DNA from 2 places in the Herbaspirillum sp. GCM10030257 genome. Region 1 is predicted to be linked to the other one. Evidence: riboswitches for the same ligand, from Rfam matches in the RefSeq annotation. Region 1 holds a riboswitch; the other holds the start of a gene.

What was found. Region 1 has a riboswitch for manganese ahead of ACFQUU_RS05700 (TMEM165/GDT1 family protein). Riboswitches for the same ligand answer to the same signal wherever they lie in the genome.
Region 2: another riboswitch for manganese. It lies ahead of mntP (manganese efflux pump MntP); the one in region 1 lies ahead of ACFQUU_RS05700 (TMEM165/GDT1 family protein).

Annotation. Positions count from the first base shown of each region.
Region 1 is NZ_JBHTDH010000003.1:212,965-228,468, forward strand. It holds gene ACFQUU_RS05665 (protein phosphatase CheZ) at 60-845, shown strand; gene ACFQUU_RS05670 (chemotaxis protein CheA) at 845-2,668, shown strand; gene ACFQUU_RS05675 (LysE family translocator) at 2,795-3,493, opposite strand; gene ACFQUU_RS05680 (VOC family protein) at 3,616-4,188, opposite strand; gene ACFQUU_RS05685 (fumarylacetoacetate hydrolase family protein) at 4,225-5,223, opposite strand; gene ACFQUU_RS05690 (Bug family tripartite tricarboxylate transporter substrate binding protein) at 5,248-6,222, opposite strand; gene ACFQUU_RS05695 (IclR family transcriptional regulator) at 6,436-7,302, shown strand; gene ACFQUU_RS05700 (TMEM165/GDT1 family protein) at 7,309-7,878, opposite strand; yybP-ykoY riboswitch at 7,883-8,066, opposite strand; gene ACFQUU_RS05705 (HAD-IIB family hydrolase) at 8,088-8,936, opposite strand; gene ACFQUU_RS05710 (CysB family HTH-type transcriptional regulator) at 8,933-9,874, opposite strand; gene ACFQUU_RS05715 (sulfite exporter TauE/SafE family protein) at 10,009-10,782, shown strand; gene ACFQUU_RS05720 (nitrite/sulfite reductase) at 10,798-12,492, shown strand; gene ACFQUU_RS05725 (DUF934 domain-containing protein) at 12,485-13,006, shown strand; gene ACFQUU_RS05730 (phosphoadenylyl-sulfate reductase) at 13,003-13,722, shown strand; gene cysD (sulfate adenylyltransferase subunit CysD) at 13,781-14,716, shown strand; gene ACFQUU_RS05740 (sulfate adenylyltransferase subunit 1) at 14,716-15,504, shown strand, end outside.
Region 2 is NZ_JBHTDH010000010.1:143,654-159,157, forward strand. It holds partial or broken gene ACFQUU_RS16745 (helix-turn-helix domain-containing protein) at 290-424, shown strand; gene ACFQUU_RS16750 (hypothetical protein) at 828-1,295, shown strand; gene ACFQUU_RS16755 (TolC family protein) at 1,367-2,680, shown strand; gene ACFQUU_RS16760 (efflux RND transporter periplasmic adaptor subunit) at 2,677-4,206, shown strand; gene ACFQUU_RS16765 (efflux RND transporter permease subunit) at 4,203-7,367, shown strand; gene ACFQUU_RS16770 (copper-binding protein) at 7,412-7,804, shown strand; gene ACFQUU_RS16775 (hypothetical protein) at 7,902-8,150, shown strand; gene mntP (manganese efflux pump MntP) at 8,280-8,846, opposite strand; yybP-ykoY riboswitch at 8,857-9,035, opposite strand; gene ACFQUU_RS16785 (heavy metal translocating P-type ATPase) at 9,139-11,556, shown strand; gene ACFQUU_RS16790 (rubredoxin) at 11,609-11,773, shown strand; gene cueR (Cu(I)-responsive transcriptional regulator) at 11,784-12,203, shown strand; gene ACFQUU_RS16800 (protein-disulfide reductase DsbD N-terminal domain-containing protein) at 12,738-13,241, opposite strand; gene ACFQUU_RS16805 (heavy metal translocating P-type ATPase) at 13,470-15,504, opposite strand, start outside.

The sequences.
Region 1 (15,504 bases):
GACCGGTGCTCGACCGCCGCCGATGATCAGGCTGACTACGAACAAAGGGATGTACCAATATGACCGACGCTGCAGATGACCTTGAAGCACTGTTTGACGAAGTAGCCGCGCAACGCGTAGAAACAGCTGCTCCGATGGCACCCGCACCTGAATCCGGAGTTGTCAGCGAAAGCAGCGAACACGTCACGGAACTGCTTGTTGGCGAGGCCACCACCCCGGAGCACGAAGAAGACCAGTCCGACAAGCCGATGTACGAACGCCTAGGTGGCATCGTGCGCATGCTGCACGATTCGCTCCGTCAGCTCGGCTACGACCGTTCCTTGTCCGATGTGGCCAGCCAGATTACCGATGCCCAAGGCCGTCTCGAACACGTCGCCTCGCTGACTGAACAAGCTGCCAACAAGGTGCTTAACACGGTCGATACCTGCATTCCGGAACAGGAAGCCTTGTCCAAAAAAGCTAGAGACATCGAGACCCGCTGGGCCATGCTGTTCGACGGCAAACTGAGCATCGATGAATTCAAGGCGCTGGCCGGCGATTCCCGTCAGTTTGCCAGCGTTGTCATGGAAGCCACGGAAACCGAAAAGGCGCGTCTGCTCGATATCATGATGGCCCAGGATTTTCAGGACATCACCGGTCAGCTGATCAAGAAAATCGTCCATATCACCAGCACCGCAGAACGCGAACTGGCGCAGGTGTTGCGCGATAATGCACCGCCCGAAGTAAAAGCCGCTATTGCCGCCGCCGAAAGCAAACCGGTCGATCTGATGCAAGGCCCGGCCGCTCCTGGCGTCGCCATGGCACAGGACGATGTGGATAGCTTGCTTGCTGATCTGGGGTTCTAATGGATGACATGCTCAAGGAATTCGTTGTCGAGGCGCTTGACCTGGCAACGAACGTCGAGGAGCACCTGCTCTCTCTGGAGCGGCGGCCCGACGACACCGACACACTGAACGCGCTGTTCCGCTCCTTCCATACGATCAAGGGCGGCGCGGGCTTCATGAACCTGCCGGCCATCGTGTCGGCATGCCACCTGACGGAAAACCTGTTCGATGGCTTGCGTACCGGCCAGGTACCGGTGACGCCGACCGCCATCGAGGCTGGCTTGCAAGCCAGCGGTTTTGTCGGCGACCAGCTCAAGCAACTGGCCAACGGTGCATCGCCCGACTCCTTGCCCGCAATGCCTGCGGCGCTGGAAGACATCCTGACGCAGGCGATTGAAGGCAAGGCCGAGGCTCCTGCGGCGCCGGTCGCCGTCGCGACGCCGGCCGAGGCTGGGACTGTCATCGCGGCCACTGGCGACGCAGCCATGTCTGACGATGAACTGGACTGGGAAGCGCTCTATCGCGCGGTCGTGCCCGCTGGCACCCTTCCCGATACCGTTACGGCTGCTGTGCTGGCGGCAAGCGCGCCAACCAATGTCACGCCATTGGCCAAGCCCGCGCCTGACGAGCAAATCCGCCCGATCACTGCGCAGGTCAAGGAAGACAGCATCCGTATCGATGCGATCAAGCTCGATGCCCTGCTCGAAGTCGCAGGCGAATCAGTGCAGGCAGCCAATCAGGCTAGCGTGTTGCTCGAAAAACTTTCTGAGTTCAAGTTTGAAGGCCAGGCTGCCGCGCTGATGGCAACGCTGCAGGAAACGCTCAGTCGCGCATCACGTTATTCGACGGAATTGCAACGCGCAACTCTGTCGACCCGCATGCAACCGGTCGGACGCTTGTTCCAGAAATTTCCACGTCTGGTGCGCGAACTGGCCAAGGATCTTGGCAAGGATGTCGACCTGATCATCGAAGGCGCGGAGACAGAAGTCGATCGCGTGGTCGTCGACAGCTTGTACGACCCGCTGGTCCACATGCTGCGCAATGCGCTCGACCATGGTATCGAAACTGCGGACGAACGCGCCGGCACACCGAAACCCGCCAAGGCTACGATCCTGTTGAAAGCATGGCAGGAAGGCAGCAGCGTCATGATCGAGATTTCGGACGACGGCAAAGGAATGGACCCGGTCAAGCTGCGCACCAAGGCGCTCGCCAAAGGCCTGATCGGCGAGAACGCCGCACAGACCACTGAAGAATCGCTGCAATTGATTTTCCTGCCCGGCTTCTCAACCAAGGAAGTCGCCTCCAGCGTATCGGGCCGCGGCGTCGGCATGGATGTTGTAAAGACCGCCGTGGAAAAGCATCGCGGCGCAATCCGTATTGATTCCACGCTGGGCGAAGGTACGCGCTTCACGATCCGCCTGCCGATCGAACTGTCCATCGTCCCGACCATGCTGGTACGTACTGCCGGTGCCGCCCTCGCGATGCCAATGGCGGTCGTGCAGCGTGTGGTTGAATTACCGGAAGAGTTTTCCGAAGTCGGAGGCGCACCGGTCCTGCGTGACCAGGGCCGCCCGCTTGCGGTACGTTCGCTAGCCGGCATCCTTGGTTACGAAGAATGCAAGGAAAAGGTTGGCATCGTGATCGCGGCACCTCAGCCTTACATTCTGGCGGTGGAAGCCGTGGACGGTACGGCGGACCTCGTGATCAAACCACTGACCGCCCTCGCCGTTCCGGGTGTCAACGGTACTGCCCGCTCGGCTGAAGGCGAACTGGTGCTCGTCATCAGCCTTGCCTTCCTGCTCGATGGGTGCAAGATCACCAACCCGGCCCGGCTGGCCGCCTGATCAGGCCGACATAAAACAAAAGCCCGGAAACGCCAAGAGTTCCGGGCTTTTTTTGTCGAATGCCTTGGATCGGCATGTCAGCGTTTCGGCGGCATGCGATGCAATACACCGGTTAAGTACACTGGTTTATTTAGCCGAACGCCCGCCCGCAAAAGCAGTAAATACCCCCAAGCCGATAAAGGTACTTGCAGTCACATATCGCCCGATCGCGCCAGCGCCGCGCATCCGGTTCAGCATTGGCGCCACGGCGCTCGCGACGGACACATAAACGCAATCCGTTGTCGCGGCGATAAGCACAAAGACTGCACCGAGAGAAACACTTTGCAAAACCGCCGGTGCGGCAGGATCCATAAACTGCGGCAGGAAAGCCGCAAAGAAAATCGTCGTCTTCGGGTTGAGTAATGCAACCAGGAAGCCATCGCGGAAAATGCGCCTGACGTTTGTGGTATCGAACTTTTGTTCCTGACTGATAGTGTGTGCAGCATTTGCAGCGGGCGCCTCAGGTGCGACAGCTGCGTCAGGTGCAACAGGCGCCCGCAGGGCCTTTATCCCGAGATAGATCAGGTAGCCAGCGCCAGCGTATTTGACGACAGTAAAGGCAATCGACGAAACGGCAAACAGCGCAGCAAGTCCGATTGCCGCACCGATCGCATTACCGAGATTTCCCAGTGCCACCCCGGCGACTGACGCCACGCCAGCACGGCGGCCTTGTGCCAGCGTACGTGTTACGACATAGATCACGCCTGGTCCGGGCGTAACGGCCAGTGCCAGACTGGCCAGGAAGAAAGCGGCCATCAATGGCCAGGCGGGAAACAGGCTGTGCACGGGACTCTCCTCGACAATACCCACGGACTGTTCAGTATAAACCCGGAACCGACCGGTCAGGCGAAGGCATCCAGTTCAAAGTACTTGCCCGGATAGGTAGCACCCTGCTCGTTCACAAGCGATTACCTACCCTGCTTGCCTGCAAGACGTTCCGCCTTCTCCTGCGACCAAGCCGCAATCTTTCCATGGATGCCTTGTTGCTCGGCACGCATCTGCGTTTCGGGCGCAAGCTGTGCACAAAGTTCAAGCCGTATCCCGTTCGGGTCAAAGAAGTAAATGGACCGGAAAATGCGATGGTCGGTGACGCCCAGCACCTCGATGCCATGCCCTTCCAGCCGCTGTTTCATGTCCTGTAATTGCTCGACCGAATCGACGCGCAATGCGATGTGATTGACCCACGCCGGGGTATTCGGGGAAGGCGCGGGCATGACATTGTCGCCGAGATCGAAAAATGCCAGACATGAGCCGTCGGTCATCCGGAAAAATATATGCACGTAGGGACAGTATTCACCGGTCGACGGTACGACGTCGCTGCGGATATAGTGAAACAAGGGCAAACCGAGGATATCCTCGTAAAAATGCCGCGTTTCTTCCGCGTCACGACAGCGATAGGCAAAGTGATGCAGGCCATGGACAGGAACGGCCGCCGGCAGGCTTGTCGCTTGTCCGACCTCGGTTGCGGTAATGGTATTCATCGTGCCTCCTGAAGACTGAAAGACCAGTCCTGCGGTTTATCGTCTCTTCGGCGAAGCTGCTTGCGATACCTGCTGGTTGATCGCACCGAAGATCGACTTGCCGTTCGCATCGAGCATTTCCAGCTTGATGGTGTCGCCAAATTTCATGAACGGCGTTTTCGCTTCGCCGTTGGCGATCATTTCCAGGCAACGCTTTTCGGCGATGCAGGTATATCCCTTGTTCGCATCCTTGTTGGACACGGTACCGGAGCCAATGATGGAGCCGGCGCGCGCGTTGCGGGTCTTGGTGAGATGCGCAATCAATTGCGGAAAGCTGAATACCATGTCGACGCCCGCATTCGGTTGACCCACCAACGCGCCGTTCCAGATGGCACGCAATGGCAAGCCCACTTTGCCGTCCGTCCAGGCCGATCCCAGTTCGTCCGGCGTAACGGCAACCGGCGAAAAACTCGACGCCGGTTTGGACTGGAAAAAGCCAAAGCCTTTTGCCAGTTCACCGGGGATCAGGTTGCGCAGCGAAACGTCATTGACCAGCATCAGCAGCTTGATATGTTTTGCCGCTTGCTCCGGCGTCGTGCCCATCGGCACATCATCGGTGATGACCGCGACTTCACCCTCGAAGTCGATGCCCCACTCTTCCGATGCCAGTACGATGTCGTCGGTCGGCCCGATGAAGTCATCGGAGCCGCCCTGGTACATCAGCGGATCATGCCAGAAGGATTCCGGCATTTCCGCGTTACGCGCCTTGCGGACCAGCTCGACATGGTTGACATAGGCGGAACCATCGGCCCATTGATACGCGCGAGGCAACGGTGCCATGCAACGCTTGGGGTCGAAATCGAAGCTGCGCTGCGCCTTGCCGGCATTGAGCTGTTCATACAGCTGCTCCAGCTGCGGCGCGATAAAACCCCAGTCATCGAGTGCGCGTTGCATGGTCAGCGCAATGCCGTCAGCGAGGTGCGCAGTCTTGAGGTCGCGCGATACCACGGCCAGCTGACCGTCGCGGGTCCCATCCTTGAGTGTTGCCAGTTTCATCTGAAAATCCTGTCCTTGGTAGGTTTAATCAAGCGTGATGCCGCGTTCCTTGATCAATGCATGCCAGCGCGTCGTCTCGCTCTTGATATAGGAAGCCATCTGTTCCTGGGTACCCGGCAGCGGTTCGATACCGAGGTCGGTCAGGCGCTTGGTGACGTCCGGCGCGGTCAGCGCCTTGTTCACTTCACTGTTCAGGCGAGCGACAATGTCCTTGGGCGTCGCGACCGGAACGGCCATGCCCTGCCATGCGTACATTTCCAGATCGTTGTAGCCAAGCTCTTTCAAGGTTGGCACGTCAGGCTGCAGCGACAAACGTTTGTCGGAGGCGACCGCCAGCGCGGTAAGCTTGCCGGTCCTGATGTGCGGCAGCGCGGTGGCCAGATCGAGGATCATCATAGGCACCTGTCCCGCCAGCACATCCTGCACTGCCGGGCCTGCGCCGCGATACGGAATATGGACGATGAAGGCGCCGGTGCGCTGCTTGAACATCTCCATTGCCAGATGATGCGGGCTACCTGCTCCCACCGAAGCGTAGTTGTACTTGCCAGGCGCGGCCTTGACCTTGCTGATCAGGTCCTTGGCATCCTTGAATCCCGCGCCTGGATTAGCGACCAGCAGCAGTGGAAAGCGCGCGATCAGGGAAACCGGCGCGAAATCCTTTTGCGGGTCGTAGGAAAGTTTTTTGTACAAGGCGCCATTGAACACGAAGGTCCCGTTATCGCCCGAAAAAACGGTGTAGCCGTCACCCGGCGAACGTGCCGCCGTCTCGGCGCCGATGATAGTGCCGGCGCCCGGCTTGTTTTCGATGACGACTGGCTGCCCGACCTGTTTGGATAACTGCGCTCCGATAGTCCGCGCGATCACGTCCGAACCGCCTCCCGGCGGATACGGTACGACCCAGCGAACCGGCTTGGAAGGATAGGACTGCGCATTGGCAAGAGTGCCGGCCGCGATGAGTGCAGTGCCGGCGATAAGCTTGAGAATCAGTGGATAACGCATGGATCTCCTTTATACCGGCCTCACACGGGCCGCTTGTTCGCTTGTTGTAACGTGACGGTGACTGTCAATGATCGGTGTGAGGTGTCATCGGCGCTAATTCTGTCCGCATCAACCAGCATCGACCAATTTGCTTTACACTCCAACATTATTACGCATTGTTAAATGCATTTACCATTCCATAACGCCCTGTCATTCTAGCATTGTATGAAAAGCATGGTGAACACGTCCGGCGACGACACGAGCAAACCTGCTGCGGCAGGTCAACAAGGCATTCAATCGATCGAGGTTGCGGCTCCCTTGCTCGTTGCCCTGGCCAATGCAGCCGGTCCGGTGTCACTATCGATCCTCGCCAAGGCGGCAGGCATGCCGGCAGCCAAGGCGCATCGGTATCTCGTCAGTCTGATCCGGGTGGGACTGGTATATCAGGACGCTGCCACGGGCCTGTATGATCTGGGGCCGATGGCACTGGAACTGGGATTGGTGTCGCTCGGCAGGCTGGACGCCGTCAAACTTGCCGACGAAACCATGGCCGCCTTGCGTGATGCCACCAGCGAAACTGTGGCACTGGCGACTTGGGGAAATTTTGGTCCTACCTATATCCGCTTGCTGCAGTCGCGCAGGCCGGTCACCATCAACCTGCAGATCGGCAGTGTCATGCCGATGACCTATACCGCAAGCGGACTTTGTTTTGCTGCCTTCCTGCCGTCTACCGAGACGGACGCCATGCTGCGCAGCGAACTCGCCCAGAATCGTAGTGAAAAGCTCGACGCGCCGCAAACGCGCAAGGAACTCGAACCCCTGCTCGAAGAAACACGGCGCCATGCGATGGCCCGCATGATCGGTCACCTGGACCCGGCATCGGTCCGCGCCTCGGGAGTCACGCGCGCGGCGGAACGCTTGCTGGCAGGCTTCAATGCTTTCTCGGCGCCGGTCTTCGATCACGACGGTCGGATGCGTTTTGCATTGACCGTCGTCGGATCGTCTGCGCATATCGATGAGAGCTGGGACGGTGAGATTGCCCGGGCCACACGGGCGCACGCGGAACAGTTGTCGCGGCGCCTGGGTTACCGACCCGTGTAATGTGGCTTACAGCAGATTGCCGACGTTCAGGAGAGTAAGTACGCCGAGGATTGCGAAAATCACCGCAGCGATGCCATGCACGAGCTTGAGCGACACGACATGCATGATCCGGCTGCCGATGAATACGGCCGGCACATTGGCGAGCATCATGCCCAGGGTTGTCCCGGCCACCACAGGGATAAAAGCAGAATATTTTGCTGCCAATGCGATGGTCGCCACCTGCGTCTTGTCTCCCATTTCAGCGAGGAAGAACGCTACCGCTGTCGCACCAAAGACGCCGAAGCGTGCAGGCTTGGCATCAACGTCGTCGAGCTTGTCGGGGATCATGGTCCAAGCGGCCATTGCAAGAAAGGACAAACCAAGTATCCAGCGCAGGGCGTCCTTGCCGACGAGCGAAGTCAGCCAGCTGCCAAGCGCGCCCGCAAAGGCGTGATTGAGCAAGGTTGCCACGAGAATGCCAAGAATGATAGGTATCGGACGCCGGAATCTGGCTGCGAGCAGCAGGGAAAGAAGTTGTGTCTTGTCGCCCATTTCTGCGAGGGCGACAATTCCGGTCGAAATGAAGAATGCTTCCATAAGTGCTCCAGGGCCGGACAATTACCAATGACCATGCGCCCTCCGGCCCTAAGCTGAGGCGGCATGGTCAAAGGTCTCGCCAAACCTGGATCGCTTGCGCCATAACCTGCTGTCGATGACGCAAGTTAAGTCTGTTGACGCAAGCCCCTCTCGTTTTCGGAGGGCGGCTACTCCCCAATGACGGGTGCGATTTTAACCCAAATAAAAGGTTACTGGGCAGAAATGTTTCTGTGTTCCGGGATGCCGTGCGCGGTCAGCACCGCGCGCGCGGCCTCTACAAAGCCGGCGCCACAGGCTTGTTGCGTGACGTAAGCCGGAGCGACATCCAGTCGCACAAGGTGCTTGCTGATATTGGCAACGCCCACGGTATAGGGGTAATGCGCAAACATCGCGGCATCGTTGCCTGAATCACCAATAAAAAGGCAGCGCTTACAGGCGTCCGCATCAACAATACCGAAGACGCTTTCAAGCACCTGCTGGCTGGCAACCTGCTTGGAAAAATGCGCTAGGGACGCATGCGCATGGATACTACTGGCGGTGGCATAAAAGCCGTGCGCGGCAATGAATTCCACGATGGCAGTTACGCCATCAGCTGACCTGGGCTGGACGTTTTCGCCGATATCAAACGCCAGATCACCCACCCGCTGTGGCGCATCGTCGGCGACCGGCAAGTCGGGGAAGCGCCGCTGCAGCACCGGTATAAATTCTTCCAGCGCCGCGCGGTGCTGTTTCCGCGTAGATGCATCTGCATAAAACCACGATTGCATCCGACCCTGCACGTCATGCCAGAACGCGCTGGCGCCGTTTTCGGCAATCACTGCGTCAAACCGGCACAGTTTCAACAGGGGCATGGCCCAATAGGTCGGACGTCCTGTCACGGCAATCACGCGTATGCCGACGCTACGCAAATCATTAATGGCGGCCAACACCTCTGGCAGGAGTGCACCCTCCGACGTCAGCGTGTCGTCGATATCTGTGAGCACGAAGTCGATCTGCCGGCGCTGGTCGAACGGCCAGGTGGCCAATGCCTGCATTTGCCTTCCCGGAACTGGCTTCATAGTTCGTAGCTATCCTTTTCACCACTCATCACCTGTTCGATCAACTTACGGTTCATCGTCGGTGTCAGCAATTCGATAAAGCTGTATACATAGCTGCGCAAATAGGCGCCCTGCTTCAGCGCGACACGCGATACGTTCGATCCAAACAGATGGCCAACGGAAATTGCCTGCAAACCCTTATCCCGTTCCGCATCGAAGGCCATGCCGGCAATAATGCCGACACCCATGCCCAGTTCGACGTAGGTCTTGATGACATCGGCATCAATGGCTTCCAGGAAAATGTCCGGTTTCAGCTCCCGAATCGCAAATGCATGGTCGATCTTCGCGCGGCCAGTAAATGCGCTGTCATAAGTGATCAGCGGATAGTGGACGATCTCTTCCAGCGTGATGACTTTTGCATCCAGCAAAGGATGGCCGTGAGGAACCACCACCACATGCTCCCATTGATAACAGGGCAAGGTAATCAAGCCGTCAATGTTGGCGATTGCTTCAGTGGCAATGGCAAGGTCGGCCTGGTCCTTCAATACCATTTCCGCGATCTGCTTGGGATTGCCTTGCAGTAGCGATAGCCTGACCTTGGGAAACTTCTGCGTGAACGCCTGCACGACTTTCGGCAACGCATAGCGCGCCTGTGTATGGGTTGTGGCGATTGTAAAACTGCCGCTGTCCTGCGCCGCGAATTCCTTCCCGATGCGCTTGAGCCCCTCGATTTCCTGCATGATCAGTTCAACCGAGCGAAGCACGGCGCGACCTGGCTCGGTCAGGCCACGGATGCGCTTACCATGCCGGGTAAAAATATCGACGCCCAGTTCCTCTTCGAGTTCGATGATGGCTTTGGAAACGCCGGGCTGGGAAGTGTAGAGGGCCTTTGCGGCTTCTGTCAGGTTGAAGTTTTGGCGGACGGCCTCGCGCACAAACCGCAGTTGGTGAAGATTCATTGTTTCCCTTATGGCAACACTACCTTATTTTTTGTTCTTGCATATGCCAAATGAGCATATAAGCAAATAAATACTAAGTAGTTTGGAATAAGGAATTAGTTTATTACGATTCACACTCCTTTGCGCGAGGTGACATGACTGTTTCTTATATAGTTTCCGGGTTTGCGGTTGGCCTGCTGGTCGGCCTGACGGGTGTCGGTGGCGGTTCTCTGATGACGCCATTACTTACACTCATGTTTGGCGTTTCGCCAACAGTGGCTGTCGGCACCGACCTCGCTTTTGCGTCCGCCACCAAGACGGCCGGCACCCTTGCCCATCGTGTGCGCGGCACAGTACGCTGGGAAGTGGTCCGCCACCTCTGCTACGGAGCACTACCTGCCGCCCTATTTGCCACATTGGCGCTGAAATACTTTGGCGCACTGGACAAGCAGATCGGCCAGATCATTCGTTATTCCATCGCCGGGTCGGTGCTGCTGACGGTCGCCGCATTGTTGTTCCGTAGCCGCATGCAAGCCTGGATGCTGGCCCATCCGGAAAAACAGTTGCAAGGCCGCAACCTGACGATCGTCACCGTGGTTGTCGGCGTCCTGCTCGGCACCCTGGTCACGATCTCTTCTATCGGCGCCGGGGCGGTAGGTGCGACCATTCTTGTATTACTGTATCCTCGCCTATCCCCGGCGGAAATTGCCGGCACCGACATCGCCTATGCGGTTCCGCTGACAGCCATTGCTGCTGCCGGCCACTGGTATCTCGGTTCCATCAACTGGGAACTGCTGGTCACCTTGCTGATCGGTTCGGTTCCCGGCATTACCCTCGGTTCACTGGTCGCGAAAGCGGTCCCGGAAAAATTTCTGCGCGGCCTGCTGGCTACCACGCTGACGGGTGTCGCCGCCAAATTGGTTTTTTAAGATTGGAAGAAGAAGATGTATCGTTACGACCAATATGATCATCAGATCGTCAAGGAACGCGTTGCACAGTATGCCGACCAGGTGCGCCGCCGTCTGTCCAATGAGTTGCTGGAAGACGAGTTCCGCCCGCTGCGCCTGCAGAACGGCTTGTACTATCAGCGCCATGCTTACATGCTGCGCATTGCCGTCCCCTACGGCCTGCTCGCTTCCAAACAGATGCGCCTGTTCGCGCACATTGCCCGCGAATATGACCGTGGCTACGGACATTTCACGACGCGCCAGAACATCCAGTTCAACTGGATCAAGCTCGAAGATACACCTGAAATCCTGTCCAAGCTGGCATCGGTCGAAATGCATGCGATCCAGACTTCCGGTAACTGCGTGCGCAATATCACTTCCGACGAATTTGCCGGCATTGCCCCCGACGAGATCATCGATCCGCGTCCGTACGCCGAAATCCTGCGTCAGTGGAGCACCTTCAATCCCGAATTCGCTTTCCTGCCCCGCAAATTCAAGATCGCCATCAACGGCGCACTGGAAGACCGTGCCGCCATCATGGTGCATGACATCGGCCTGTCGGTCGTAAAGAACGAGCAGGGCGAGGTCGGCTTCCGCGTGCTGGTGGGTGGCGGCATGGGCCGTACGCCTATCCTTGGCAGCGAAATCCGTTCCTTCCTGCCGTGGCAGCACGTCATGAGCTACATCGAGGCGATCCTGCGCGTCTACAACCAGTACGGTCGCCGCGACAACATGTACAAGGCACGCATCAAGATCCTGGTGAAAGCCATCGGGATCGAAGAGTTCGCGCGTCAGGTTGAAGCAGAATGGGCGGACATCAAGGATGGTCCGAGCACGCTGACCCAGGAAGAACTCGACCGCGTCGCCGCCTTCTTCACCGCCCCCGCTTACGAGACGCTGCCGGCGAGCGATGCGGCCGTCGAACAGTTCAAGTCCGACAACAAGGCGTTCTCCAACTGGATCAAGCGTAACGTCAAGCCGCACAAGGTGCCGGGTTATGCTGCCGTCGTACTGTCGCTGAAGAAAACCGGTGTGCCGCCGGGCGACGCGACCGCCGAGCAGATGGAATTCGCCGCCGACCTGGCCGATCGTTACAGCTTCGGCGAACTGCGCGTCACGCACGAGCAGAACCTGGTGCTGTCGGACGTCAAACAATCGGACCTGATCAGGGTCTGGGAAGAAGCAAAAGCGCACGGCATGGCGACGCCGAACATCGGCCTGCTGACCGACATGATCTGCTGCCCGGGCGGCGACTTCTGCGCGCTCGCGAATGCCAAGTCGATCCCGATCGCGTCGGATATCGCCGAGCGCTTCGACAACCTCGACTTCCAGCACGACATCGGTGAAATAGAGCTGAACATTTCCGGCTGCATCAACTCCTGCGGTCACCACCATGTCGGCCATATCGGCATTCTCGGCGTCGACAAGGACGGCAGCGAGTGGTATCAGGTGTCGGTGGGCGGCGCACAAGGTAACAATTCGAGCATCGGCAAGATCATTGGCCCGTCGTTCTCCGCACATCAGATGCCGGAAGTGATCGACCGCATCCTGCAGGTCTACCTGCGCGAGCGCCACGAAGATGAACTCTTTATCGATACGGCACGCCGCATTGGCGTCGCGCCGTTCAAGGAATTCGTTTACGCAACGCCGATCGTCATCGAACACAAGATAGGAGAAGACGCATATGCGTAACATCATCAAGAACAAGGCAGTCGTTTCGGATGACTGGACCGTATTGCGCCTGACAGAAAACGATACGGCCGACACCGTTGCGATCCCGGCGGGCAAGGTGATCGTGCCCCTGAAAGTCTGGCAGCAGCAACGCGCTGTACTGGAAGGTCGCGCCGACCTCGGCGTGTGGATCGGCAGCAGCGAGCGCCCCGAAGAACTAAAGGGTGAGCTGTCGCATTTCAAGCTCGTCGCCGTCGACTTCCCGAAGTTCGCTGACGGTCGAGGCTATTCCATTGCCTATAACCTGCGCGCCCGCCTCGGCTATACCGGCGAACTGCGCGCCATCGGCGACGTGCTGCGCGACCAGTTGTTCTACATGCAACGCGTGGGCTTCGATGCCTTCGCCGTACGTGAAGACAAGAACATCCATGACGCACTCAAGGGACTGACCGATTTCTCCGAGGTCTATCAGGCCTCGTGGGACCAGAAGTCGCCGCTGTTCCGTCGTGTGCAGCGCTCCGGAGTGTCGGCATGAGCGATTTGAATATCCTGGTCGACAATACGACGGCAACGCTGCAGCGTATTGCCGACGAGTTTTCGCCGGCGGTATTCGCGTCCAGCCTGGCTGCGGAAGACATGGTGCTGACCGACCTGATCCTGAAGGCGAAACTGCCGATCGGCATTTTTACGCTGGAAACCGGTCGCCTGCACAAGGAAACACTGGCCATGGTCGACCGCATCAGGGAAACCTATGGCTACGAAGTCGCACTGTACAAGCCGGAGACTTCGGCGATCGATGCTTACGTCACGCAGAATGGCCTCAACGCCTTCTATGACAGCGTGGACATGCGCAAGGAATGCTGCCGCATCCGCAAGGTCGAGCCGCTGAACCGCGCCCTCGCTGGCAACAAGGCATGGGTCACCGGCCAGCGCCGCGCCCAGTCAAGCACCCGCGCCGAACTGGCGGTACAGGAAGACGACGTTGCGCATGGAATGACGAAGTTCAATCCCCTGGCCGACTGGTCCGAGGAAGACGTTTGGAACTACATCCGCAGCAACAACGTGCCGTACAACCCGCTGCATGACAAAGGCTATCCATCGATCGGCTGCGAGCCGTGCACACGGGCGATCCAGCCTGGCGAGGATGTGCGCGCCGGCCGCTGGTGGTGGGAAAACCCCGAATCCAAGGAATGCGGACTGCATGTGGTCGACGGCAAGCTGGTAAGAATCAAGGCAGTCGCGACAACCTGATCTCTTCCGAGAACGGGGAAGAACCAAATAGCGTAACAACGATGGCATGGATAACATTATGAATACCGCAGTCGAAAAACTTTTTCTGGATGCTGCCAGCAACCGTCACCTTGACTGGCTGGAGTCGGAAGCGATTCACATCATGCGCGAGGTCGCTGCGGAATGCACCAACCCCGCCCTGCTCTTTTCCGGCGGCAAGGATTCCGTTGTCCTGCTTCGTATCGCTGAAAAGGCTTTCCGTCCAGGCAAGTTCCCGTTCCCGCTGGTGCATATCGACACTGGTCACAACTTCCCGGAAGTGATCACCTTCCGCGACAAGCGCGTGGCTGAACTGGGTGAGCGCCTGATCGTCGGTTCGGTGGAAGATTCCATCAAGCGCGGCACGGTGCGGCTGCGCAATCCCCAGACCGATTCACGCAATGCGGCGCAGGCCGTGACGCTGCTGGAAACGATTGCCGAGCACAAGTTTGACGCTTGCATCGGCGGTGCACGCCGCGACGAGGAAAAAGCTCGTGCGAAGGAGCGCATTTTTTCCTTCCGCGATGAATTTGGCCAGTGGAATCCGAAGGCCCAGCGTCCTGAACTCTGGGACCTGTACAACACCCGTGTGCATCCGGGTGAAAACATGCGTGTATTCCCGATTTCGAACTGGACCGAGCTCGACGTCTGGCAATACATCGCCCGCGAAAAGCTGGAACTGCCACCGATCTATTTCGCGCATGAACGCGAAGTCATTCCACGCAACGGCCTGCTGGTGCCGCTGACCGATCTGACGCCGCCACGCGAAGGCGAAGCCGTTGAAAAGCGCGTCGTGCGCTTCCGTACCGTCGGCGACATCTCCTGCACCTGCCCGGTCGCTTCCGACGCGGCAGACGTTGACGCGATCATTGCCGAGACCGCTGTTACCCAGATCACCGAGCGCGGCGCGACCCGCATGGATGACCAGACATCCGAAGCATCGATGGAAAAACGCAAGAAAGAAGGATATTTCTGATGAACGCCGTAGCTGAACAACAAGCCCTGTCGATCAATGCCGGCGCCGAACGCGGCCTGCTGCGTTTCATCACCGCGGGCTCGGTGGACGATGGTAAAAGCACACTGATCGGTCGCCTGCTGTTTGACAGCAAGGGCATCTTCGCCGACCAGCTCGATGCGATTTCCCGCGCCAAGCACAAGCGCACAGTGGGCGACACCGTCGACCTGTCGCTGCTGACTGATGGCCTCGAAGCGGAACGCGAACAAGGCATTACGATCGACGTCGCCTACCGCTACTTCGCCACGCCGAAGCGCAAGTTCATCATTGCCGATACACCTGGCCATGAACAGTACACACGCAACATGGTGACCGGCGCATCGACCGCCGACGCGGTGATCATCCTGATCGACGTGTCCAAGGTCAAGCTGGGCGATGACGGCAGCGTGACGCTGCTGACACAGACCAAGCGCCATTCCACGATTGCCCACCTGCTGCGCATTGAACACGTGATTGTCGCGGTCAACAAGATGGACCTGGTCAATTATGACCAGACCGTGTACGACCGCATCGTCGGCGCTTATCTCGATTTCGCCAAACAGCTCGGCCTGAAAGATGTGCGTCCGATTCCGCTGTCGGCACTGGCTGGCGACAATGTGGTTGTCGCTGGCGACAAGATGCCATGGTACAAGGGCCCGACCCTGATCAATCTGCTGGAATCGCTGTCGGTGTACGAAGATTCGCATGAAGAACCGCTGCGTTTTCCGGTGCAGCTGGTCGCGCGCCACAATGGGCATGAAGCAAACGAT
Region 2 (15,504 bases), on a different contig from region 1:
ATTCAGAAACATGTGGCGCTTCGTTGGCCCCATACGACCACTTGGAGACTGGTCATGCGTAGGTTACGAAAAAAATCGCTGTATGCAGGTCGATCTCCTTCTGAGTTGCAACTTTCGGCGTGGGAAACGCAAGCCAACTTGGAACGAGGCATGTTGTTTCATCCGACCGGATATATGATGTTTAACGAGAACAGTGCTACGCCAGAGGTGGCATAGGAAATTCAGACAGTCAGATAAGTGGAAGTCTTGCTTCATAATCGCAGCCGGAGGCTGCATTTCAGGAGCAAGTATGACCAGAAGAACGAGACGGGACCACTCATCCGAATTCAAGGCGAAGGCGGCATTGGCAGCGCTCAAGGGTAAGCGGACGCTAGCGGAATTGGCACAGCACTTCAACGTGCATCCGAGCCAGATCACCGAATGGTAGTATGGCATCGGTGTCCTGACCAGCCGCCACGCTGGGACTCACTGGCGATGGCAACGGATGCGTTTCCCCCAGACCCAATTTCGATCTTAAAACCACATCGTCGGCCGAAGGAAGGAAGATTTCTCGCGGGTGGCACTGAGTCACCAACTATTTGCTGGAACTGCCTGAAGATATGCCCCGGGTACACAATCCTGCGTTGTGAATGTTGCGCTATTTGTGATGCATCTCCGTCAGGTGATCGTTGACAATCTCATGCGATGCGAAGACAAGGGGCCACGTTCGCCGTCTGCCTCAGCCGTGCATGTCCAGCGCTGCACTCGCGTCCGCCTCGACGGTAAAACAGTGGTATGCGTATTTTGAACGCACGCCTTACATTCAATACATCATGTGAAGAAATGTTGTGTTTCCGTTTGGCAGTAGAAGCAGTGGAGTCCACAACAAGATGGTGCTTGCTTACGCTATACTGACGTTATTATTGATGTCACATCCGATGCGTCATTTCTTCTCATCATTTTGCAGGCTTATCGCCGGCGTCCTCCTTATGACGGTTTTCACGTCCGGAATCGCCATGGCTACATACGTTTGCCCAGAGCTGGCGCAGCCGGCAATGACCGGAATGACTGAAGGAATGCCTTGTGCCGATATGGACAAGGAAAAACCGGTTCATTGCGCGGAGTTTCAAGCACGGGACGATCTAGCCTTAGAGCATTTGGCCGCGCCGCTCGCTGTTACACCGCCGACCATTTTGCTTGTCATGCCAGCGATGGCGCCAGCCATCCCGCCTTTCCTTACTGTTTTCTGGCCGGATTCTCCATCGGACCCAGGAAGCGATCCTCCCTACCTTCGCACACAGCGACTGCGTATTTGACTTAACCCTGTGCTGTTTTGCCGGCCGGCATATCGCCGAGGTCGGAGTTCGTCTCATTCACAGGGAATTCTATGTTTTTGCTTATCAAAGCGCGACTGCGTCCATCGCATCAGTCGCGCGTACTCCATCACATCGGCGTGCTGATCGCGTTGTTGGTTGGTACCACCATGTCTCATGCTCAGATAAGAGCTATGACGTTAGACGAGGCGTTGCAACTCTCTTTGCAGCGCTCATCGCTGCCCAAAGCAGCTGAAGCATCCATTCTCGCTAGCCGCGAAGCCGCCGCGAAGGCGGGCCAGTTACCGGATCCGATGCTCAAAGTGGGCATCGATAATGTTCCGGTAAACGGCGATGAGCGCTGGAGTACCACGCGGGACTTCATGACCATGCGTCGCGTCGGCATCGAGCAGCAGTGGGTATCGGCCGACAAGCGCGCGGCGCGCTCAGAACGAGCCCAGCGTGCCATCGAGGTGGAAGAAGGCAACTACCTGGCTGAAATTGCCAAAATCAGGGAAGCAACCGCCAAGGCGTGGGTAAATGTCCTGTACATCCAGCGGACGCTGGCCCTCGTCAAGGAGGTCGAGCAGCAAACTGCCGAGGACTTATCCGCAATGCAGGCATCCCACCGCGGCGCCAAGGCGACAGCATCGGACGTTGTACAAGCCGAGTTGGCGTTGTCGCAAGCCAAGGAGACTACCCGCAAAGCCGAACAAGAACTGAGGAACGCCAGGACTGCCTTGGCCCGATGGACCACGATGCCCGTTGAAGCCGTGGCCGACGAGACGCCTTCACTGGTTTCCCATGTTCCCGATCTCCCTCTCCAGGAGTTGGAGAAATACCATCCAGTCGTTTTCGCTGCACGGCGTGCCATTACCCTGGCCGATGCCGAAACCACTGTTGCGACCAAGGAGCGTCGTCCAGACTGGTCGATTGAAGCAGGTTTTAGCAAACGCCCACAGTTTTCCAACATGGTTTCTGTCGGCATCAGTATTCCGCTGGCGGTGAATCCGTCAGAGCGGCAAGACCGCGACATCGCAGAGCGGTCCGCAATGGGGACCCGGGCTCGGTTGCAGTACGAAGATGCGGTCAGGGAATTGCAATCGGAAATCCAGACGCAGGCCGCCACACTCACAAGCCTGAAGGAACGGCTTTCCCTTTTGAAGGCAGAGCTTTTACCTGCCGCCCATCAGCAGGTTGACCTTGCCACCGCGGCGTACCGCGCCGGCACCGGCAGCCTGAATGCGATCTTCAGTGCGAGGAAGATGCTGCTGGAGCAGAAACTCCAGATCACGGAACTGGAAAAGGATGCTGCACTGACCTGGGCAACGCTTGAACATCACGTTGTACCGCATGAACTGGCATCGGCAGGGAGGACAGCGCCATGAAAACGAAATTTGCACTTAAAGCAATCGTCTTGGCACTGATTGGCGCCGGCCTGGCATTCGGTGGATACTGGATCGGTTCACAAGGCAAGGCCAACACAGAATCGACTGCGACAGCAGGCACAGTAAACCCCAGTGAAAAGATTGACCCGAAGACGGGCCGCAAGGTGTTGTACTGGCATGACCCGATGGTGCCCGGCCACAAGTTCGACAAGCCCGGTAAAAGCCCCTTCATGGACATGCAGCTGGTCCCGGTGTATGCCGATGAAGGCGGCGCAGAAGGCGGCATCAAGGTCAGCCCGACGTTGCAGCAGAATCTGGGAGTTCGCTTTGCGACTGTGCGTCGTGAAGAGACACACGATGCGCTTGAAGTGGTGGGCACGACGCAGTTTAACGAAAGTGCTGCGGAGGTTGTGCAGAGTCGCGTGACTGGCTACATTGAAAGGTTATATGCCCGCTCGCCGATGCAGCGGATCCAGCGCGGGGAGCGTATTGCAACGTTGTTCGTCCCGGACTGGATTGCCCCGCAGGAGGAGTACCTCGCACTGAAGCGCTCCGGCAATGATGCACTTGCCTCCGCGGCACGCGAACGCATGCGTGCCATGTCCATCCCCGACGGCGTCATTGCACAGCTTGACCGTACCGGAAAGGCACAACGCAATATCACGCTGACATCGCCAGTGACAGGGGTCGTGACCGAACTTGCGGTGCGCGATGGCGCGATGGTTTCCCCGGGAATGACAATTGCCAAAGTCGCCGGTTTGAACAAGGTATGGCTGGTCGCTGAGATCCCGGAAACTGCGGCAGGTTCGGCCCGGACTGGCATGACCGTCGAAGCCAGGTTTTCGGGCAAGCCGAATCGTAAATATGCGGGCACAGTCCGTGAAATCCTGCCAAACGTCAGTTCCTCGACCCGCACCATCCAGGCAAGGCTTGAACTGGATAACCGGGATGGCAGCCTCATTCCCGGTATGTTGATGCGGGTACGCCTCGGTGCCGAGAAGGCGGCGTCCCGGCTGCTTGTACCGACGGAAGCGGTTATTACGACCGGCAAGCGCTCAGTCGTCCTGGTAGCGGGCGACAACAATTCCATGCAGCCAGTGGAAGTGACGACGGGTCGTGATATCGGTGACAGCACTGAAATCCTGAGCGGCCTGACTGAAGGCCAGAAGGTAATCGCATCCGGGCAGTTTCTTATCGATTCGGAAGCCAACCTGAAATCGGTATTGCCAAAGCTTTCCAGTCCAACCCCAGCCCAAGGCCAGCCTTCGACCCAACCCGCGCAGGCTGCTGCAGGGCCGGTCTACCGAGGTGTGGGCAAGGTGGAAAAGGTCTCGCCCGAAGCTTTGACGCTTTCACACAAGCCAATTCCGGAGCTGAAGTGGGGCGCGATGACCATGGATTTCAATAAGCCGACGCCTGATGCGTTCGCCGGCGTCAAACCCGGGCAGGACGTAGAGTTTTCATTCAAGGAAGGCAAGGACGGCTACGTCCTTGAGAAAGTCGCGCCGGCTGGAGGTGCGAAATGATCGCCCGGATCATTCGCGAGTCGATCGCCAATCGCATCTGGGTCTTGCTGGCTGCCGTCGCCATTGCCGGATGGGGTATCTGGGCGCTTGGCAACACGCCTCTGGATGCCTTGCCGGACTTGTCCGACACGCAAGTCATTATTCGCGCCCAGTATCCGGGCAAGGCGCCACAGCTTGTCGAAGACCAGGTCACTTATCCATTGACCACGGCGTTGCTAGCCGTGCCGGGTGCAAAGACGGTCAGAGGCTATTCCTTCTTCGGTGACTCGTTCGTCTATGTACTGTTCGATGATGCGACCGACCTCTACTGGGCACGCTCGCGCGTGCTGGAATACATCAGCCAGGTACAGAGCCGGTTGCCACAAGGAGTGCGCGCCGAGCTAGGTCCAGACGGAACCGGGGTGGGCTGGATCTTCGAGTACGCACTGGTGGACCGCACCGGAGGGCATGACCTGGCCCAGCTGCGGGCATTGAACGACTGGTTCCTGCGGTTCGAGCTTAAAACCGTCCCGGATGTCGCCGAAGTGGCCAGCATTGGGGGCATGGTCAAGCAATACCAGGTCGTCCTTGATCCGGACAAGCTCCGGGTATTTGGGATTTCGCACGCGAGGCTGCTTGAGGCTCTTTCCAAGGCAAACCAGGAATCCGGCGGCTCGGTCGTGGAGATGGCAGAATCAGAATACATGGTCCGCTCGCGCGGCTATCTGCGTTCACTGGAAGATTTCCGCAATGTCCTGTTGTCCAGCAGCGAGGCCGGCACCCCCGTAACATTGCGCGACGTCGCAACGGTCCGTCTTGGTCCCGAAATGCGGCGCGGCATTGCAGAACTGAATGGCGAGGGGGAAGTCGCTGGCGGCGTCGTGGTGATGCGCTCTGGTAAAAACGCGCTGGAAACCATCAAGGCAGTCAAAGCCCGCCTCGCTACGCTGCAGGGCTCGCTACCGAAAGGCGTCGAAGTCGTGCCAACATACGACCGTTCGAAATTGATTTCGGCGGCCGTCACGAATTTGCGCGACAAGCTCATTGAAGAGTTTGTTGTGGTTGCGATCGTCTGTGCAATCTTCCTGTTCCATTTGCGCAGCGCATTCGTGGCAATTGTGTCGCTGCCGCTGGGCGTGCTTGCTGCGTTCATTGTCATGCGCTACCAGGGCGTCAACGCCAACATCATGTCGCTTGGTGGCATTGCCATTGCGATCGGGGCGATGGTCGATGCGGCCATTGTGATGATTGAAAACGCGCATAAGCACCTGGAAGCCTACGAGCACGCCCATCCAGGGAAAGAACTGAGAGGACAGGAACGCTGGACATTGATGGCAGAATCAGCGATCGAGGTCGGCCCAGCATTGTTCTTTTCCCTGCTCATCGTGACGCTGTCCTTTGTACCGGTGTTCGCGCTGGAAGCGCAGGAAGGCAAGCTCTTTGCTCCGCTGGCATACACGAAAACCTACACGCTGGCCGCCGCCGCGGGCCTTGCGATCACCATCGTCCCCGTGCTGATGGGCTACCTGATTCGCGGGCGGATTCCCAAGGAAGCAGCGAACCCCATCAACCGGATACTGATCCGTGGATATCGTCCGTTGCTGGAGGCCAGCCTGCGTCATCCGGTTGTAACGATCGGTATTGCCGTGGTCGCGCTTGTCCTGACTGCGATTCCCTTGTCGCGCCTGGGCGGTGAGTTTCTGCCGCCACTGGACGAAGGCGATCTGCTCTATATGCCTTCAGCACTACCTGGGCTATCGGCTTCCAAGGCGAGTGAGCTTTTGCAGCAGACCGACCGGCTTATTCGTACGGTGCCGGAAGTGGCGACGGTGTTCGGCAAGGCCGGCAGAGCGGAATCGGCGACGGACCCGGCGCCGCTGGAAATGTTCGAGACCACTATCCAGTTCAAGCCTCGTGCGCAGTGGCGTCCCGATATGACGCCCGCAAAACTGGTTGAAGAACTCGACCAAGTCGTCCGGGTACCGGGATTGTCCAACGTCTGGGTTCCGCCTATCCGGAATCGCCTCGACATGCTTTCAACCGGCATCAAGACACCGGTAGGAGTCAAGATTTCGGGATCCGACCTTGGGCAAATCGACCAGATTGCATCTCAGGTAGAGACCGTGGTCAAGAATGTCCCGGGCGTGACGTCTGCGTTAGCCGAGCGGCTGCGCGGGGGACGCTACATTGACGTGGATATCGACAGGCCGCGTGCAGCGCGGTATGGCTTGTCGGTCGCTGATGTGCAGTCGGTAGTCTCGTCCGCCATCGGTGGTGAAAACGTTGGTGAAGTCGTTGAAGGACGTCAGCGGTTCCCGATCAATGTCCGGTATCCGAGGGACTATCGGGATTCGGTGCAGTCGCTACGAGAATTTCCTGTAGTAACCGACAAAGGTGCACAGATCCGCTTGGCTGACGTGGCAACCATCATGGTTACCGACGGTCCTCCGATGATACGCAGCGAGAATGCACGCCTGTCCGGTTGGGTCTATGTCGATGTGCGTGGAACGGACCTGCACACCGCGGTAAAAGCCATGCAGGCAGCGGTGCAAAAGGAAATCAAACTGCCAGCCGGCTATTCGATTGGCTGGTCTGGCCAGTTCGAATACCTGGAGCGGGCCGCCGCCAAGTTGCAGACGGTGATTCCATTGACATTGATCGTCATCTTCATCCTGCTGTATCTGGCATTCCGGTCGACTTCGGAAGCCTTGCTGTTGATGCTTACCGTGCCATTTGCGCTCATCGGTGGCTTTTGGTTTGTCTGGCTGCTTGGGCACGCCGTATCGGTCGCGACTGCTGTTGGCTTCATCGCGCTCGCGGGCCTCGCCGCTGAGTTCGGTGTCGTCATGCTGGTTTATCTGCGCAATTCATTAAACCAGCGGCTAGCGACTGGGCAAACGTTGACCAGAGACTTGATTATGGACGCCATCCGTGAAGGTGCAGTGCTGCGAGTGCGGCCGAAAGCAATGACCGTGGCCGTCATTCTGGCTGGACTGGTTCCCATCATGTATGGCTCGGGAGCAGGCTCTGAAGTCATGCAGCGCATAGCCGCGCCGATGGTCGGCGGAATGATTTCAGCGCCCCTGCTGTCGTTGTTTGTCATTCCGGCGGCATGGCGTCTTCTTCAGGAGCGAAAACTACGCTCTGCGGCAGGAGCCCGGCTTCACAGCGTCACTGTATGAACTTCTACCACTATTGATTTCACTGCTAACACAAGGAGCAAAAAATGGACGCACCTTTCTACAAATTCGTCGTCGTAACTGGCTTGACAATCCTGGCGTTAAATACCGCGGCTGCTGACCAGGGGAAAGGTGGCATGGGTGATATGGGTGGCATGAAAATGGATGGCATAGAGAGCAACAAAGACTCTGCAAGCAACGTCGGGGTGAATGAAGGCGAGGTCAAATCCGTGGATAAGGATAAAAAGAGCATCACCTTGAAGCATGGTCCAGTCAAATCTGAAACGGTCGAGATGAGCCCGATGACGATGTCTTTTCCAGTCAAAGACGCCGCGCTGCTGGCTCGCGTGAAAGTCGGCGACAAAGTGAAATTCAACATCGAAAACATTAAAAACACTGCGACCGTAACCTCACTGCAGGTTCAGAAAAAGCGGCATTAAGCAATATAGGGCGCGGCACAGGACGGCTGGGCCGCGCATAACAACAGGGAGCGTCGATGTATTTCATTCACCTCCGGGTGTATTAAAGGAGATATCTATGAACCGCACATTGTTGTTGGCAACTTCCATGCTGTCCCTACTAACGCTGGCCGGTTGCGTCACCGACCCGACGTCTCGTCAAACTGACGCGGCAGGCTCAATGCCAATGGCCATGATGGCCGATAAAGGAATGATGGATATGTGCATGGCCCACATGAGCCAAATGACGCCAGACATGATGCAGAATCGCATGGAGATGATGCAAAGGCATCATCAAATGATGGAACCGAAAATGAAGCCGCAGTAACCTGGCTAAGCACCGTGTTCGGCTGCAACAAGCACCTCTTGCTGGCATGCCGGCTTTCAAGGCCAAAAGGACAAGCTTGACTTGTCCTTTTGCTCATCTCGTCTGGTGCGCATGAGTTGCGCTGAAAGGTTACGCTGCGCCGAGATGCTCATAAAGAATGAGGCATCCAATACCTATCAAAATTACGCCGCCCATGACTTCGGCGCGCTTGCCGACAATTATTCCGAGAACTCTGCCGACCATCACGCCCAGCGTGACCATCGTGAACGTTGCAAGCCCGATCGCAGCCGCGGTGACCACAATATTGGCGTCCATGAAAGCCAGGCCGACACCGACGACCATCGCGTCAATGCTTGTCGCAAATCCGGTCACAGCCAATAACCAGAAAGAGTGTCTGCCTGGCTTCTCGACTTCCTCTTCTGCCTCGGAAAATCCTTCGCGAATCATCCTTGCGCCAAGAATCCCCAGAAGAACGAAGGCGATCCAGTGGTCCCACGCGGCCACGTAAGGCGCGGCCACTTGTCCAGCTGCCCAGCCAACGACCGGCGTTAATGCTTCAATGATGCCAAAGATTAGCCCGGTTCGAAGCGCTTCTCGCAGCTGAGGTTTGTGGAGAGCAGCGCCTTTTCCAACTGCTGCCGCAAAGGCATCTGTCGACATGGCAAGGGCAATCAGAGTGGTGGAGATGAAGTTCATTGCAAGCTTTCAGGTCGGGCAAAGACAAATGGCATGCCCAACACAGCCCGACCTCCATCGTGCTGGCATGCCAATGGTCTCGCCAACCTTTCGGCCGCCGGCACCACAGCGAAAAACTTTCCGCCGAGTATGTTGATGCAGGCGCTTCCTGTACAGAAGCCGGCTACTCCCCAATGGGTGCGCCAATATACCATGCTTCAAATTATTGAAGATCGCGAGAAAATCTGAAAGTTGGACTTGACCTTACCATTACTGGAAGGTCTATCTTGACGGTACACCTATGGAGATCTGTATGGATACCGCCCTGAAAACTCAAAACTTTTCTACTGAGCTAACCTTCAAAGTCGAAGGGATGACGTGTGCTTCGTGCGTCTCGCGCGTCGAGAAGGCGTTAAAAGCCGTGCCCGGCGTCAAAAGTGCAGCTGTGAACCTGGCGACGGAGAAGGCCACGGTCCATGTTGAACCTTCCACCACGCTTGATGCGCTGTCGTCAGCCGTGGAAAAGGCCGGCTATGACGTGCCTGGGGAGCCTGTCTCCCTCTCTATTTCCGGGATGACTTGCGCGTCGTGCGTAACCCGCGTTGAAAAGGCGCTCAAGAAGGTTCCGGGCGTCACCGACGCAACTGTCAATCTCGCAACGGAAAAGGCTCAGGTCAAATCGGCTGGCGTATCGATCGACGCTCTTATTGCCGCAGTACAAAAGGCCGGCTACGAGGCTACAGTCGTCACGGACGCCGTCCCAAAGGGCGAAGCGTCCGGCACCCTGCCAACCTGGTGGCCGGTTGCCGTTTCCGCGCTGTTGAGCTTGCCGCTGGTCGTGCCGATGTTTGGCATGCTCTTCGGCCAGGAATGGATGCTGCCGGGCTGGATTCAGCTTTTGCTAGCAACCCCAGTGCAGTTCTGGTTGGGCGCCCGCTTCTATAAGGCTGGTTGGAAGGCGCTTCTCGCACGGTCCGGCAACATGGACCTTCTGGTTGCCATTGGTACCAGCGCGGCATATGGCCTATCCGTCTATCTGCTCGTTGCCCATGCTGGCCACGAAGGCATGATGGAGCACCTGTACTTTGAATCTTCCGCCGTTGTTATCACACTTGTTCTGCTCGGCAAATGGTTGGAGACTCGGGCGAAGCACCAGACCGTCGCTGCGCTGCGGGCACTGGAATCTCTTCGCGCAACGACCGCCATTGTCCGCCGGGACGGTAAGGATCTTTCTGTGCCGGTAGGAGCCGTACGCGTTGGCGACATGGTGATCGTCCGGCCGGGCGACCGCGTTCCAGTAGATGGCACCGTGGTCGAAGGTAGCAGTCATCTGGATGAGTCGCTGTTGACTGGCGAGAGCCTGCCTGTCGCAAAATCGGTGGGAGACAAGGTCACGGGCGGCGCCGTCAACGCAGATGGAATGCTAATCATCGAGGCCGTTGCGGTTGGTGGCGCAACGATGCTTTCGCAAATCATCAAGCTTGTCGAAGATGCGCAAGCGGTCAAGGCGCCCATTCAGCGGCTCGTCGACAAGGTCAGTGCGATCTTCGTGCCGATCGTCCTGCTGATTTCCGCCATCACGTTCTTCGGTTGGGGTTTCTTCACGGGAGACTGGCAGCAAGCACTGCTGAACGCAGTGGCCGTACAGATCATTGCATGTCCCTGTGCCCTCGGTCTGGCGACACCAACTTCAATCATGGCTGGTACGGGTGTCGCTGCAAAGTACGGCATCCTGATCAAGGATGCGGAAGCGCTAGAGACCGCCCACTCGGTGACGACTGTGGCCTTCGACAAGACCGGCACCCTGACAGAGGGCAAGCCAGCTGTTGTCGCCATCGAAGGTGCTGCTCAATCACAGCGCCGCGTGCTGGAGCTCGCCCAGGCAGTGCAGCAGTACAGCGACCATCCGCTAGCGAAAGCTGTGCAGGTCGAAGCCGAAAAGCGCGGAATCACGCTGTGGACTGCAACTGACGCCAAAGCGCTTCCTGGTCGTGGCGTGCAGGCGAATGTCGATGGCGTTGTCACCTATCTTGGTAACACGCGCCTGATGCGGGAAATTGGATTGTCCATCGAACAGATGGAAAAAGTGGCAGCAACACATGAGAGCGCCGGTAGAACTGTCTCGTGGTTGGCGGTTCAGACTGAGACGAAGGTGGAGCTTGCCGGCTTGATCGCATTTGGCGATACGGTCAAGGCTTCAGCCAGGGCAGCGGTGCAGCGGCTCAATGACATCGGCGTGTCCTCTGTCATGCTCACGGGTGATAACTCCGGCAGCGCAAAAGCTGTCGCCACAGCGGTTGGCATTAGCGAATTCAGGGCAGAAGTTCTGCCGGCCGATAAGGCCAATGTTGTCAATTCATTGAAACAAGGCGGGAAGGTGGTCGCGATGGTAGGTGATGGTATCAACGACGCGCCGGCGTTGGCGTCCGCAGATGTCGGCATCGCCATGTCGACCGGAACGGACGTTGCCATGCACACTGCTGGCATTACGCTCATGCGTGGAGACCCGACGCTCGTGGCCGATGCGATCGACATTTCGAAGCGCACCTACCGGAAAATCCGCCAGAACCTGTTCTGGGCGTTTATCTACAACCTCGTTGGCATTCCGCTGGCCGCGTTTGGCCTACTGAATCCAGTCATCGCCGGCGCCGCAATGGCATTCAGCTCGGTGAGCGTCGTTAGCAACGCGCTCCTGTTGAAGCGGTGGAAACCGGCGAGGCAAACAGCGTAACAAGTTGACGACGTAAGATTTGCAGGTCATTTTTCTTTTTTAGGATATAGACGTGAAGACCTATCAGTGCATCGTTTGCGGTTTTGTATATGACGAAGCGGCCGGAATGCCAGAAGAGGGTATCGCACCGGGAACAAGGTGGGATGACATTCCGGCAGATTGGGCGTGCCCGGACTGCGGAGTCGCCAAGTCGGATTTTGAGATGGTACAAATTTAAGGAGGCAATTATGAATATCGGACAAGCTGCCAGCGCCACGGGCGTCACTGCAAAAATGATTCGCTATTACGAAAGCATTGGGCTCATCAAAGAAAGTTCGAGAACGGATTCCGGATATCGCACGTATGGCTCCAGGGATTTGCATACGCTACGCTTCGTCAAACGTGCGCGTACCCTAGGCTTTTCACTCGAACAGATCCGGGATTTGCTCTCTCTGTGGCAAGATCCTGGCCGGGCAAGCAAGGACGTGAAAGCGGTGGCAAAAGCGCATGTGGCGGACCTCGACCGGCGCATCACTGAGCTGGTCGAAATGCGCGACACCCTTACTTACTTGATCAAGAATTGTGCAGGCGACCATCGACCGGATTGTCCCATCCTGGTCGGTTTGGAAAAAGACGACTCGACCGTCGCGGCGCACTGCGCGCATTGATGCAGAGGACGAACCCATATGGACACGCCAGCAATTCCGTTCCGACTGCCGGCCGAGCGGCGGGCTCAACGGCTCAATGAATTCAACAATCGGCGGGAGATTCAGTGGTTTGGTTTCGAAGGGCCTTCGAGGCATCTGGCACGGCTGTTGTCACCTTCAGGAACTTCAATGAAGGTGTTCACGGCGGCGGTGGCACCGCCGCGATCAATGGCGGCGTCATTTCCGATGGGTTTGACGCGGCGTTTGTTTTAGCTGGCCTCGGGCAATAGGATGTAGACGTTGTGGTCACACTGGAACTGTCAGTCCAATTTCTGAGCTTGGCGAAGGCGAGCAACGCCCTTGCGTTTCAAGCGGAAGCGATTCGCTCAGCAAAAAACTTTTGTTTTCTTAGAGGAGTCCTGTACGAGCGAAGCGATGAACGCTCGCCTCATTACGTCGCTGCGACCGGGATGGTCGCCCCCGTCAAATAGTCAACGGTTCAGAGAGATCAAGATTCATCGCCGCTCATGCATCACAAAACAAGATGAAGCGCGACTAGGGCAATGTCAGGGTGACCTCTTTGTTCATGGGCGGATAACAAACGCCACTCTTCTCGTTACACCCCTGGTAGTTCGCAGCCAGCGTCACATTTTTTGCGTTCGGTGCGCGCTCAAGGGAAATCTGAGCTTGGATGTGTTTTTCGTACGTTTCCATCTTGCCGAACGTTGGATCATTCTTCACCTTGCCGGCCGGCAGGTTGACCGATTTGATGGCCACTCCGCGCGTGTTTTTCAACGCAAAGCGGATTCTCTCCCTGTACAGGTAATAACCATTTGCCGGGATCAGATCGACAACCAGCGTCGTCGGTCCGGAAGCCGCCACCTTCAATTTGAATGCTTGGTCAGGCTCCAGAAGCTCCTCTTCCTTCGGACTGGAAAGGAGGTCGCTGAGCCGCATCTGTATTCCAGGAGTTGTTGATTGCTGGGCCATGATCGGCAGATGCACGGAGAAGGAAACCATCACGAACATCAGGCACTTGGATATGTGGTTCTTTAACATGGGTTGTTTCAACTTCGAATGTGGATGCGGTTTTGCTTCGTAAAGTATAGATTCTAAGCAACCGGACTTAAACGAAGGCTGATCTGCTCTGTTTTATTTCATTACAGGATACTCCGCTGCCAATAACCGATTTGGTACTCAGAAGTTGAGTGGACGATATTCCTTGATTTCTCGACTCAAGGAAGACGCGGCTCCTGGAATGAGGTCCAGATCAGTTAAACAACCAGGCTATTTCCCTGTGCCGCGAAGACGCAGCGCATTAGTAATAACAGAAACTGAACTGAGGCTCATCGCCAGTGCGGCAATCATCGGCGATAGCAGTTGGCCCGTGAATGGATAGAGCAAACCAGCAGCCAGAGGGATACCGAGTGCGTTATAAATTAAAGCAAAGCCGAGGTTCTGGCGCATATTGCGCACAGTATCGACAGAGAGGTTGCGGGCACGAGCAATGGCTCGCAGGTCGCCTTTGACCAACGTGACATGCGCGCTGTTAATGGCGACATCGGTCCCGGTTCCCATCGCGATGCCGACGTTGGAGCGTGCGAGCGCTGGCGCGTCGTTGATACCGTCGCCTGCCATTGCTACAACCTTTCCTTCTTTCTGCAGGCGTTCAACATGCATAAGTTTGTCCTGTGGCTTAACCTCGCCATAGACTTCGTCTATGCCAAGTTTCTTCCCGACCGACTTTGCTGTAGTAACACCATCACCGGTCGCCATCACGACCTTCAGCCCTGCCTCTCTCAGTGTTTGTAACGCCTCGGAGGTAGTGGCTTTGATCGGGTCAGACACCGCCAGCAGTCCAACTAGCCGTCCATCTGCTGCAAGGTACATGACACTGGCGCCTTCATTTCGTAGCACCTCTGCCTGGTCGACTAGGGCACGCCAGTCGACTTTTTCCATATCCATCAGAGCGGTATTGCCCAAGGCGATGCGCTTGCCCGCGACTACACCGCGTACGCCAATACCGCTCGAGGACTCGAAGGTTTCCGGTTTATCCAACGCCACACCGCGTTTGCGTGCTTCCTCAACGATGGCATGGGCCAACGGGTGCTCACTTCCTTGGTCAATGCTAGCCGCAATCTGCAAAACGTCTTTGTCCGTAAATCCTTGCGCTGGTACGACTCTGTCGAAAGCAGGTTTGCCTTCTGTCAGTGTGCCCGTCTTGTCGACAATAAGGGTGTCGATTTTTCGCATTGCCTCTATGGCAGCGGCATCCCGGAACAGGATGCCTTGCGTTGCGGCGCGACCGGTCGCCGCCATAATTGACATTGGCGTGGCGAGACCAAGTGCACAAGGACAAGCAATGATCAAGACTGCGACGGCATTGACGAAGCCGTAGACCCAGCTTGGCTCGGGACCGAAAAAGCCCCAGCCAAACAATGTCAGAAGTGCAATGCCGACGACGGCAATGACAAAGTAGCCCGCGACGATATCGGCCAGTCGTTGCATCGGCGCACGGGACCGTTGGGCATTCGCCACCATCTGAACAATCTGCGAGAGCAAGGTCTGTGAGCCGACTTTTTCGGCGCGCATGATCAGACTGCCGCTGGTATTGATGGTGGCCCCAATAAGCTTGTCGCCCGCACGCTTAGTGACCGGCACAGGTTCGCCTGTCAGCATAGATTCATCCAGCGCACTTTCGCCCTCCAGTACCTCACCATCTACCGGCACTTTTTCACCAGGACGGACCCGAAGCATGTCTCCGATATGGACATGGGTGAGCGGGACGTCCTCTTCCTTAGCATCGGTCCCTATACGCCGCGCAGTCTTGGGGGCGAGGCCGAGGAGGGATTTGATAGCCGCAGAAGTCTGGGAGCGTGCACGCAGTTCGAGAATCTGGCCCAGAAGCGTTAAGGAAATAATGACGGCTGCTGCCTCGTAATACACGCCAACGCGGCCGTGCATCTGGAACGTGGACGGAAACAGGTCGGGCGCGACGGTCGCTACTACGCTGTAGATATAGGCAGCGCCGGTACCGGTGCCAATCAGCGTCCACATATTTGGACTGCGGTTTGCAATGGACTGAGCCCACCGCACGAAGAATGGCCATCCGGCATACAGGACTACCGGTGTACTAAGGGCAAGCTCTATCCAGCTTTGTCCAGGAAGTCCTTGCGGGAAGATTTGGTGGCCGAACATTGCCAGAACCGTCACGATGACTGTAAGTGGTAGCGTCCACCAAAAGCGCCGGCGGAAATCGACCAGTTCGGGGTTCTCTTCCTCCTCCAACGAAGGCATCATCGGTTCAAGCGCCATACCGCAT